DNA from 4 places in the Aminobacter sp. P9b genome. Region 2 is predicted to be linked to each of the others. Evidence: riboswitches for the same ligand, from Rfam matches in the RefSeq annotation. Region 2 holds a riboswitch; each other region holds the start of a gene.
What was found. Region 2 has a riboswitch for cobalamin ahead of bluB (5,6-dimethylbenzimidazole synthase). Riboswitches for the same ligand answer to the same signal wherever they lie in the genome.

Region 1: linked by a shared signal. The riboswitch ahead of WHT83_RS19090 (CbtB-domain containing protein) and the one ahead of bluB (5,6-dimethylbenzimidazole synthase) in region 2 are both predicted to bind cobalamin.
Region 3: linked by a shared signal. The riboswitch ahead of WHT83_RS22085 (ABC transporter ATP-binding protein) and the one ahead of bluB (5,6-dimethylbenzimidazole synthase) in region 2 are both predicted to bind cobalamin.
Region 4: linked by a shared signal. The riboswitch ahead of WHT83_RS05030 (TonB-dependent receptor domain-containing protein) and the one ahead of bluB (5,6-dimethylbenzimidazole synthase) in region 2 are both predicted to bind cobalamin.

Annotation. Positions count from the first base shown of each region.
Region 1 covers NZ_CP150082.1:3,872,661-3,874,854, forward strand. The annotation lists gene WHT83_RS19085 (CbtA family protein) at 1-774, opposite strand, end outside; gene WHT83_RS19090 (CbtB-domain containing protein) at 791-967, opposite strand; cobalamin riboswitch at 1,003-1,200, opposite strand; gene WHT83_RS19095 (gamma-glutamylcyclotransferase) at 1,256-1,945, opposite strand; gene WHT83_RS19100 (DUF1624 domain-containing protein) at 2,059-2,194, shown strand, end outside.
Region 2 covers NZ_CP150082.1:4,685,676-4,687,869, reverse strand. The annotation lists gene galU (UTP--glucose-1-phosphate uridylyltransferase GalU) at 1-650, shown strand, start outside; cobalamin riboswitch at 720-903, shown strand; gene bluB (5,6-dimethylbenzimidazole synthase) at 949-1,683, shown strand; gene WHT83_RS23115 (dihydrofolate reductase family protein) at 1,934-2,194, shown strand, end outside.
Region 3 covers NZ_CP150082.1:4,472,002-4,474,195, forward strand. The annotation lists gene WHT83_RS22080 (MFS transporter) at 1-960, shown strand, start outside; cobalamin riboswitch at 993-1,202, shown strand; gene WHT83_RS22085 (ABC transporter ATP-binding protein) at 1,310-2,125, shown strand; gene WHT83_RS22090 (ABC transporter substrate-binding protein) at 2,146-2,194, shown strand, end outside.
Region 4 covers NZ_CP150082.1:1,008,082-1,010,275, reverse strand. The annotation lists gene WHT83_RS05040 (AraC family transcriptional regulator) at 1-79, shown strand, start outside; gene WHT83_RS05035 (dimethylarginine dimethylaminohydrolase family protein) at 183-986, shown strand; cobalamin riboswitch at 1,177-1,379, shown strand; gene WHT83_RS05030 (TonB-dependent receptor domain-containing protein) at 1,376-2,194, shown strand, end outside.

The sequences.
Region 1 (2,194 bases), 810 kb from region 2:
GCCGTGCAGCGCCGGGGCCTGTCCGCCCATGAAGCGGTTGCGCACGAAGCCGGCAATCGCACCCAGCACGACCCAGAACACCAGGTTGGTGATGGTGACGGCGACGACGAAGTTGTGATGCAAGTCGGCCGCGATCGGCGAGTCGTGGCTTTCGGGCTGCGGCGCGCCGATGATGTGCGGCGCGACGATCAGCGCCACGCCGAGGATCGCCAACGGCAGCGACTGGCGGAAAGCGATGAGCGCGAGGCCGGCGGCGGTGGCAACAACCGTGAAGGTCCACCAGACCTGGCGCGCGCCGAGATCGGCGGCGGGCATGGCCGGCAACTCGGGCGGCAGGCCAAGACCAGGCGCCAGTGTGAAGACGGCGAAGCCGGCAAAACCCCAGAACACGCCCTGGCGCCAGTTGGCGATACCGCCGGCGAATTCGGAAGCTGCGACCAGGATCAGCGCGAAAGCAACGCCGCTGACGATGTTGGCGAGTGCCGAATAGGCGAAGCGTTCGAACCCGTCGGCGGGCGCCCAGGCTTCGACCTCTTCTTCGGCAGGAGCCGCAACCTGCGCCGCAGGAGCGGTCGCTTCGGTGCCGGCCGTCGGTGCGGTGGCTTCAGTGCCTGCGGCTGGTGCCGCGGCATGCTCGTGACCGCCCGCATTTTCATAGGTCTCCGCTTTGAGAATCAGCGGAACGGTTGCATAGGTCTGGAGCGCGGCAAGGATCACGCCGGCCAATAGGCCGCTGATCGCCGCGATGAACACGACGTTGCGAAAAACAGACATGGCTAGAGTGCTTTCGTTAGTGGCAGGGGAAAGCCATCGAGTGGCGATAGTCGTGGGCAGCGTTGTGCACCACTTCCATATGCGAGAACCCGAGGAAGCCAACAACGAAAAGGCCGAGCAGCGCCGCAAGCGCGAGCTGCATGGTGCGCGACTGCGAGGAAACGTCAGCGCCGATTGCAGAAACAGTATTCATCTTGAAGTCCTTTCGCCCTCCACCCGAGGGCACCGAGATAAGTGCCTGTCGCCGGCAGGTCTCCTGGCTTGCGGATCGACACCCTTCCCCGCCTTCCCGAAGCAAGCTTCAGTGGCATTTGGGGAGAGCTAACCGCATACAGTTGCGGGGGCAGCCACGGCTTCGGACCCTCAAAGGGCCCTTACCGCATTCCCTCTTGATTCCGTAACGGAACCGACGACCCGGCAACTATAGAAACAAATGGCTTGGGCGGCAAACCAAATTCCGACGCCGCAGCGCTCGAATGCGTCAGCAGCGTGCAGCTATTTGCTCGGCCACCAGGTGCTGGAGCCGCCACAGATGCCGGTCGTGGATGGCTCGATCCTCGAGATTCTTGACCACATTGTAGAGATAATCGGCGGCCGAGCCCCAATGGCCGCAGGTCGTGGCCAGCCGCTTCACGACCTCGTCCTCGCCCAGCGCCCCGGCATAGGCATGGCCTTCGCGGTTGATGACGAAGGCGAGCGCGGTCAATGGGCCCTCATCGGTGGCAAGGCTCAGCCAGCGCGGCTTGTAGGTCGAAGGCTTGAGTGTCATTTCGCGGCGAAACAGCTTGTCGAGTTGCTCGCGCCGGTCGCCATCCATCAGCCGCAGCGCCACACCCTTGCACTGGCCGCCGCGATCCATGCCCATCATCAGCCCCGGCTCGGCCTTGGTGGCGCGCCAGCGGGTCATGTTGATGCAGAACGAGCGATGCCAGCCGCGTGCCACCGCCACCTTCTCCTCCGTATGGTCGACCTCCGGCTTCCAGATCAGCGAGCCATAGGCAAACAGCCACAGCGGCCCCTCATCGGCATTGTCCGCCAGCGTCTCGTCGATCATGCGCTCATAGTCGGCATCGTCGAGATGCTGCGCGTCCGGGTCGGGGCCGGCGTCGGCCACTTCGCGATGGCAGCGCGCCACCAGATCTTCGGTCAACGACATCACGCGACCGTTCATTGCTGACATCCCCGAACCCTGTGCATGACGTTGGCTAGTCCCTCTCTTGCCCCGGTTCAACCATGATAGTGCTGCAGGAGCGGCGAAACACCCGAAAGCCGAAGCGAATGGCCATGACGATGCAACCGACCACCGACCAAGTTCAAGCCCGAACCCCACGCGTCCAGGTCATCGACATCGCCCGCGGCACAGCACTCGTCGCCATGGCCATCTATCATTTCGCCTGGGATCTCGAGTTCTTCGGCTATG
Region 2 (2,194 bases):
AGCGCGGCAAGAACGAGCAGCTGGAGCGCCTGCAGCGCCTGCAGCCAGGCCCTGGCCAGACCTCGTTCACCCGCCAGCAGGTGCCGCTCGGCCTTGGCCATGCGGTGTGGTGCGCGCGCGAGCTGGTCGGCGACGAGCCCTTCGCATTGCTTCTGCCCGACATGATCATGCAGTCGGAAAAGAGCTGCATGCGCGAGATGGTCGAGCTCTATGCCGAGACCGGCAACAACATCATCGCCGTGCAGGAATGCGACCCTGCCGAGGCGCACAAATATGGCATCGTCGGCAAGGGCAAGGCTGTCCACACCGGCTTCGAGATCGAAGGCATGGTGGAAAAGCCGAAGCAGGGGACGGCGCCTTCGAACCTCTTCATCAACGGCCGTTACATCCTGCAGCCGGAGATCTTCGACATCCTGGCCAAGCAGGAGCGCGGCGCCGGCGACGAGATCCAGCTTACCGATGCGATGCTCAAGCTCGAGAAGCAGCAGTCCTTCTACGGCTACCACTATCGTGGCCGCACCTTCGATTGCGGCTCACCGGAAGGATTCGTCGAGGCCAACGTCGCCTTTGCGCTGTCGCGCACGGATATCAACGAGCGCATGGCGGGTGTCATCGAGGGCCTGCTCAACGAGATGAAGCCGGGTCGCTGACTTCGCTTCAGATGTCGCCCGCGCGCCAGGTTTGGACGCGCGGGGCGATGGCCATCGGCGTCAGTGCCGTGTAGACATCTCCTGCCAGGTGCCCGCAGCGATGCGGGAGAATCGGGAACACGGTGAAAATCCGTGGCGTGCCCAACGCTGTAAGAGGGACCGCATCGGCAAAAGCCACTGTTCGTTGAACGGGAAGGCGCCGAAGGCGGGTTGAACTCGAGCCAGAAGACCGGCCCGGCAGAAATCGTCCATCGCATGGTCAAGCGGCGGAAACCGATTGCTCGCCAGGGGACACGCGATGCCGGCCGACCATACCCATGCCAGTTCAGGCTGTTTCGACACGGCAGCGCAGGATGCCGTCTACCGCGCCATCTTCACGAGGCGCGACGTGCGTAGCCATTTCCTGCCCGACCCGCTCGACGACGAGGTACTGGCGCGCCTGCTGATGGCAGCCCATCACGCGCCGTCGGTGGGTTTCATGCAGCCGTGGAACTTCATTGTCATCCGCGATCTTCAGCGCAGGCAGAAGGTCCGCGACCTGTTCCTGGCCGCACGCCAGCAGGAACTGCCCCATATCGCCGAGGAGCGGCAGGCGCTGTACCGCAAGCTCAAGCTCGAGGGCATCTGCGAGAGCCCGCTCAATCTCGTGGTCACCTGCGACCGCAGCCGCTCGCAGAACTCGCCGCTGGGGCGATGGCACAATCCCGAAATGGACCTCTACAGCACCGTCTGCGCGGTGCAGAATTTCTGGCTGGCGGCGCGGGCCGAAGGCGTCGGTGTCGGCTGGGTCAGCATCATCGACCGCGAGGCGCTCAAGCAGGTGCTAGCCATTCCCGAACATGTCGTGCCCGTCGCCTATCTCTGCGTCGGCCGGGTCAGCGAGTTTGCGCTGCGGCCTGATCTCGAACGGCATGGCTGGGGCAGCCGGCTGCCGCTTGCGGAACTGGTCATGAGCGAGATCTTTGGCGGCGATGGCGAGAGCGGGTTGAAAGAAACCGTCACTGGCCTGTGCGCTGGTCGAACCGCGGCTTGACGTGGCTGGTGACGGCGGACCTCGATGCCCCCTTGTCGGTTCTCGTCCGCGTCTGGCTTCTTTCGCGTCTCGGCATAGATTCCCGACGCTCGTTCCTCGCTCGCGAGGTCGGGACTGACAGTTTGCAGGGAGTGCTTTCGCAAGAGTCCGCATGGGATTCCCTTTGGCGAGTGCGTGTAGAGCGATCGCCCGCTTCTACGCACCGTCGGTTCAAGCTATTCTAAAAGAGCTGGGGCGGAGGATTTGCATCATGGCGAAGCTCGTTTTTGGAATGAACCAGTCCTTGGACGGCTACGTCGACCACATGGCGTTTGGGCCAAGCCCAACGCTTTTCCATCACTTCATCGAGCAGGCGCGCGACCAGGTGGGTAGCGTGTACGGTCGCCATTTGTACGAGGTCATGCGCTATTGGGACGAGGATCATCCCGAGTGGGACGCGGCGAGGCGCGACTTTGCGGCTGCCTGGCGGAGCCAGCCGAAGTGGGTCGTGTCGCGCTCTTTGAAGTCAGTC
Region 3 (2,194 bases), 210 kb from region 2:
GTGTTGATCGGGCTTGCGATGATGTTCGTACTCGGCAACCTGCTCTGCGCCATCGCCCCGACCTACTGGACGCTGATGATCGCCCGCGTCATCACCGCCTTCGGCCACGGCGCCTTCTTCGGCATCGGCTCGGTGGTGGCGGCAAGCCTGGTGCCGGCCAACAAGCGCGCCAGCGCCATTGCCCTGATGTTTGCCGGCCTGACGCTCGCCAACATCCTCGGCGTGCCCGGCGGCACGGCACTGGGCGAGGCCTTCGGCTGGCGCATGACCTTCTTCGCCGTCGTCGCCATCGGCCTGATCTCGGTCGCGGCCATCGCCTTCCTGGTGCCGGCGGGCGTCGCCCCTCCCGGCAAGGGTGGCGTGGCCAGCGAGGTCAAGGTGCTCGGCAAGCTGCAGGTGTGGCTCGCCATGATCATCTCGGCGCTCGCCTCGGGCAGCCTGTTTGCCGTCTTCACCTACATCAAGCCGATCCTGACCGACGTCACCGGCGTGTCGGTTGCATCGGTCACCTGGATCCTGCTCCTCTTCGGCGGCGGCATGACCATCGGCAACATCATCGGCGGCAAGCTGGCCGACTGGAAGCTGATGCCGACTGCCATCGGCGCGCTGGTGGTGATGGCCGCGATCCACGTCGCCTTGGCCCAACTCGGCTATTCGGCGCCCGCCGCGATCCTGCTTATCTTCCTCTGGGGCGTGATGACCTTCGTCATCGTGCCGCCGATGCAGATGCGGGTCGTCGAAACCGCCTCGGAAGCGCCGAACCTTGCAGCGACGCTCAACCAGGGCGCCTTCAACGCCGGCAATGCCGCCGGCGCCTGGGCCGGCGGTGCCGCGATCTCGATGGGCGTCAGCTATGCCGACCTGCCTCTCGTCGGCGCGGCGATCGCACTGTCCGCCTTCGGCGTCGCGCTGTTTTCCTTCGCGCTCGACCGGCGTGACGCAATTCAGCAGGCGGCATGACGCTTTAGCGATTGTCAGCACTTCGCAGCTGCTGTAGCCACCTCATTGATGGTTCCTGCTGCCTGACTCGGGCAGCGGATTAAATGGGAACACGGTGAGACGTCCCTGACGCGAAACCGTGGCTGCCCCCGCAACTGTGAGCGGATAGCAAATCGGAAAATGCCACTGGCCAAACGGCCGGGAAGGCTCCGAGGAGTGATCACCCGCAAGCCAGGAGACCTGCCATCATCCGATTAACTCAACCGGCCGGGGTGTGCCGCGGAGATGATGATGGTTGCGACTGCCTTTTTCCGTACCGGCGCGCTCACCGGATCGTTCTGCCACCTCCGCCTGACTGCGGAGACAGGGCATGCTCGATCGCGTCCACACCGCTAGCCGCCTCGTAGGCACCACCCCGACACTGCTCGAACTCGACGGCGTCAGTTGGGGGCCTCGCGGTTCCCGGCCTATTCTCGAACCAGTGAGCCTTGCCGTCGCGCCTGGCGAAATGCTCGCCATCGTCGGCCCCAATGGCGCCGGCAAATCGAGCCTGCTGCGCTGCCTCTACCGCTACCACAGACCGGTCTCGGGAACGGTCCGGCTCGACGGCACCGACATCTGGACGATGAAGCCGCGTGACTGCGCCCGCCGCATCGCCACCGTGCTGCAGGAAAGCGCCTCCGACTTCGGGCTGACCGTGGCCGAGATCGTCGAGCTGGGGCTGACCCCGCACGCAACCGGCATTCGCACCGGCGATCAGGACTACGACCAGGTCGAGGCAGCGCTTGCATTGCTCGGCCTGACCGCGCTCGCCGCGCGCGACTTCAACTCGCTGTCCGGCGGCGAGAAGCAGCGCGTGATGATTGCCCGCGCGCTGGTGCAGCGGCCCGATCTGCTGATCCTCGACGAGCCGACCAACCATCTCGACATCCGCCACCAGCTTGAAGTTCTGGAGCTGCTCGGCAATCTCGGCTGCACCGTCATCGTCTCCCTGCACGATCTGGCGCTGGCCTCCGCCCATGCCGACCGCGTGCTGGTGATGGACGCAGGCCGCGCGGTTGCTTGCGGCAGGCCGGCAGACATCCTGACGCCCGAACGCATCCGCTTGAGCTTTTCCGTCGGTGCGATCCTCGACGACCATCCCATCACCGGTCGCCCGCGCTTTTCCTTCCACCTCGAACGCTGACAACAACTCAAGGAGCCCCAATGCGCCTGCCCATCATCGCCGCCGCCCTGCTCGCCACCTGTGCTTCCG
Region 4 (2,194 bases), 1.3 Mb from region 2:
TCCGTATCATTTCAGCCGCGACTTCCGCCGCATCGCCGGCCAGTCGCCGAGCGAATTCAGGCGCGCGCAGGGGCAATAGCGGCTCTGCACGACATGATCGCTGGCCCATTGCCTGCCCGTCGACATGCAACGCCGTTTCGGGCAGGCTGCAATCCTCGCCCCACCAGCATGAGCGCACCGAGATGACGTCCAAGCCAGCGGTCTACGAATTCACAGCGGCCATTGTGCGCGAGCCGGCGCGATCGGTGGTCAACGGCCTGCGCGCCGATGACCGCGGCAACCCGACCTTCGACGGCGTCAAGGCCGAGCATACGGCCTATGTCGCTGCCCTGCGCGCGGCTGGCGTCGAGGTGACGGTGTTGCCGGCGCTGGAAAGCTTCCCGGATTCGATCTTCGTCGAGGACCCGGCATTGGTGTTTCCCGAAGGGGCGATCCTGCTCCGTCCAGGCGCCGAGACCCGGGTCCACGAAACGGCTGAAATCGCACCGACGCTGCGAAAGATGTTCGAGACGGTGCTCGACCTGCCCGCGCCCGGCTTCGCCGATGGCGGCGACGTTCTGACAACGCCGAAAAGCGTGATGATCGGCCTTTCGGCGCGCACCGACCGCGCCGGCGCTGGCGGCCTGATCGCCAGCCTGGCGAGGCTCGGACGCAAGGGCGAGGTCGTGCAGACGCCGGAAGGCGTGCTGCATTTCAAGAGCGACTGTTCGCTGCTCGACAGCGAGACCATGCTGTCGACAAAGCGGCTGGCGCGTTCGGGCGTGTTCAAGGATTTTCGCGAGGTGCTCATCCCCGAGGGCGAGGAGCCCGCCGCCAATGCGCTGCGCGTCAACGACGTGGTGATGGTCGGGGCCGATTACCCCCGGACCATCGAGATGCTCGACAAACTCGGCTACAAGGTGGTCGCGCTCAAGACCACCGAGATCGGCAAGATCGACGCCGGCCTGTCCTGCATGTCGCTGCGCTGGCATCGCGGCCAGCTCTAGAGATCGAAGTTGCGGCGGCAGTTCGAGGGAAGCTCGTCCCGCACGGGGCCAGCATTGCATGGGGCAAGTATAGCGCAAGCTTCACCACGATGTAGAGATCGCGACAACAGCACAGTTCATATACGACATCGGCAGGCAACGATGCGACGAACAGTAATGCGCCAATTGACAAGGCTTCCGCCGACTGTCTAGTTTCGACCCCGGAATCGGTTCCACCGAGAGGTGGATGAAAAGGGAACGCGGTGAGGCCGAAGGCCAAATCCGCGACTGCCCCCGCAACTGTAACCGTTGAGCCTCTTCCATCATGCCACTGAACGCATTCGTGCGTTCGGGAAGGCGGAAAAAGGCGATGACACGGAAGTCAGGAGACCTGCCCGTTCCGGTCACCCATGCTTGTCCACGGGGTGTGGTCAGGCGCGGTCGCCCGTGGCGGTGACATTGAAAAGTGTTGCCGCATGCGGAAGGCCGCCGGGTCAATCTTGTCCCAAAGTCTGCCTGCCGACCTGTCTTGCCTGCGGTTTGGAAACCGGGTGCGATGCTTGTCGCGCCCACCGAACCATTTGGGGGCAGAATTGCTGAGACTTACCCTGGCCGCCGGCGCAATTGCGCTGGCAATTCCAACGCAATCCCAGGCGCAGCAGGTGCCCGCGGCCGAAAATGCAACCGTACTTCGGCCGCTGGTCGTTACCACGCCGCTGCGACGCGAGACGGCGCTCGTTCGCTCGACGTCGTCGGTCACCGTCATCGATGAGGAGGAACTCAAGAAGTCGGCGGCGCCCGACTTGCCGTCGCTGCTCAAGCGCTACACCGGGGTTTCGATCATCGGCTATGGCGGCCAGGGAGCTTCCTCCAACGTCTACCTGCGCGGCATGTCGGCCGGGCAGACGCTGGTGCTGGTCGACGGCGTCCGCACCGCCTCGGCAACCAGCGGCACCAGTTCGATCTTCAACATTCCCCTTGCCTCGATCGAGCGCATCGAGATCGCCAAAGGCCCGCATTCGGCCCAGTACGGCGCCGACGCCATCGGTGGTGTCGTCAACATCATCACCAAGCAGGGTGGCCAGTGTGCCGACGGCCGCAGTGCCTGCGCCAGCATCACGACAGGCGTCACCCATCCCTGGGGAGGCTATGTCTCCGCCGATATGCGCGGCCGCAGCGAGGGTGGCGTCGACTACTCCATCGGCGGCAGCATCCTCGGCACGCGCGGC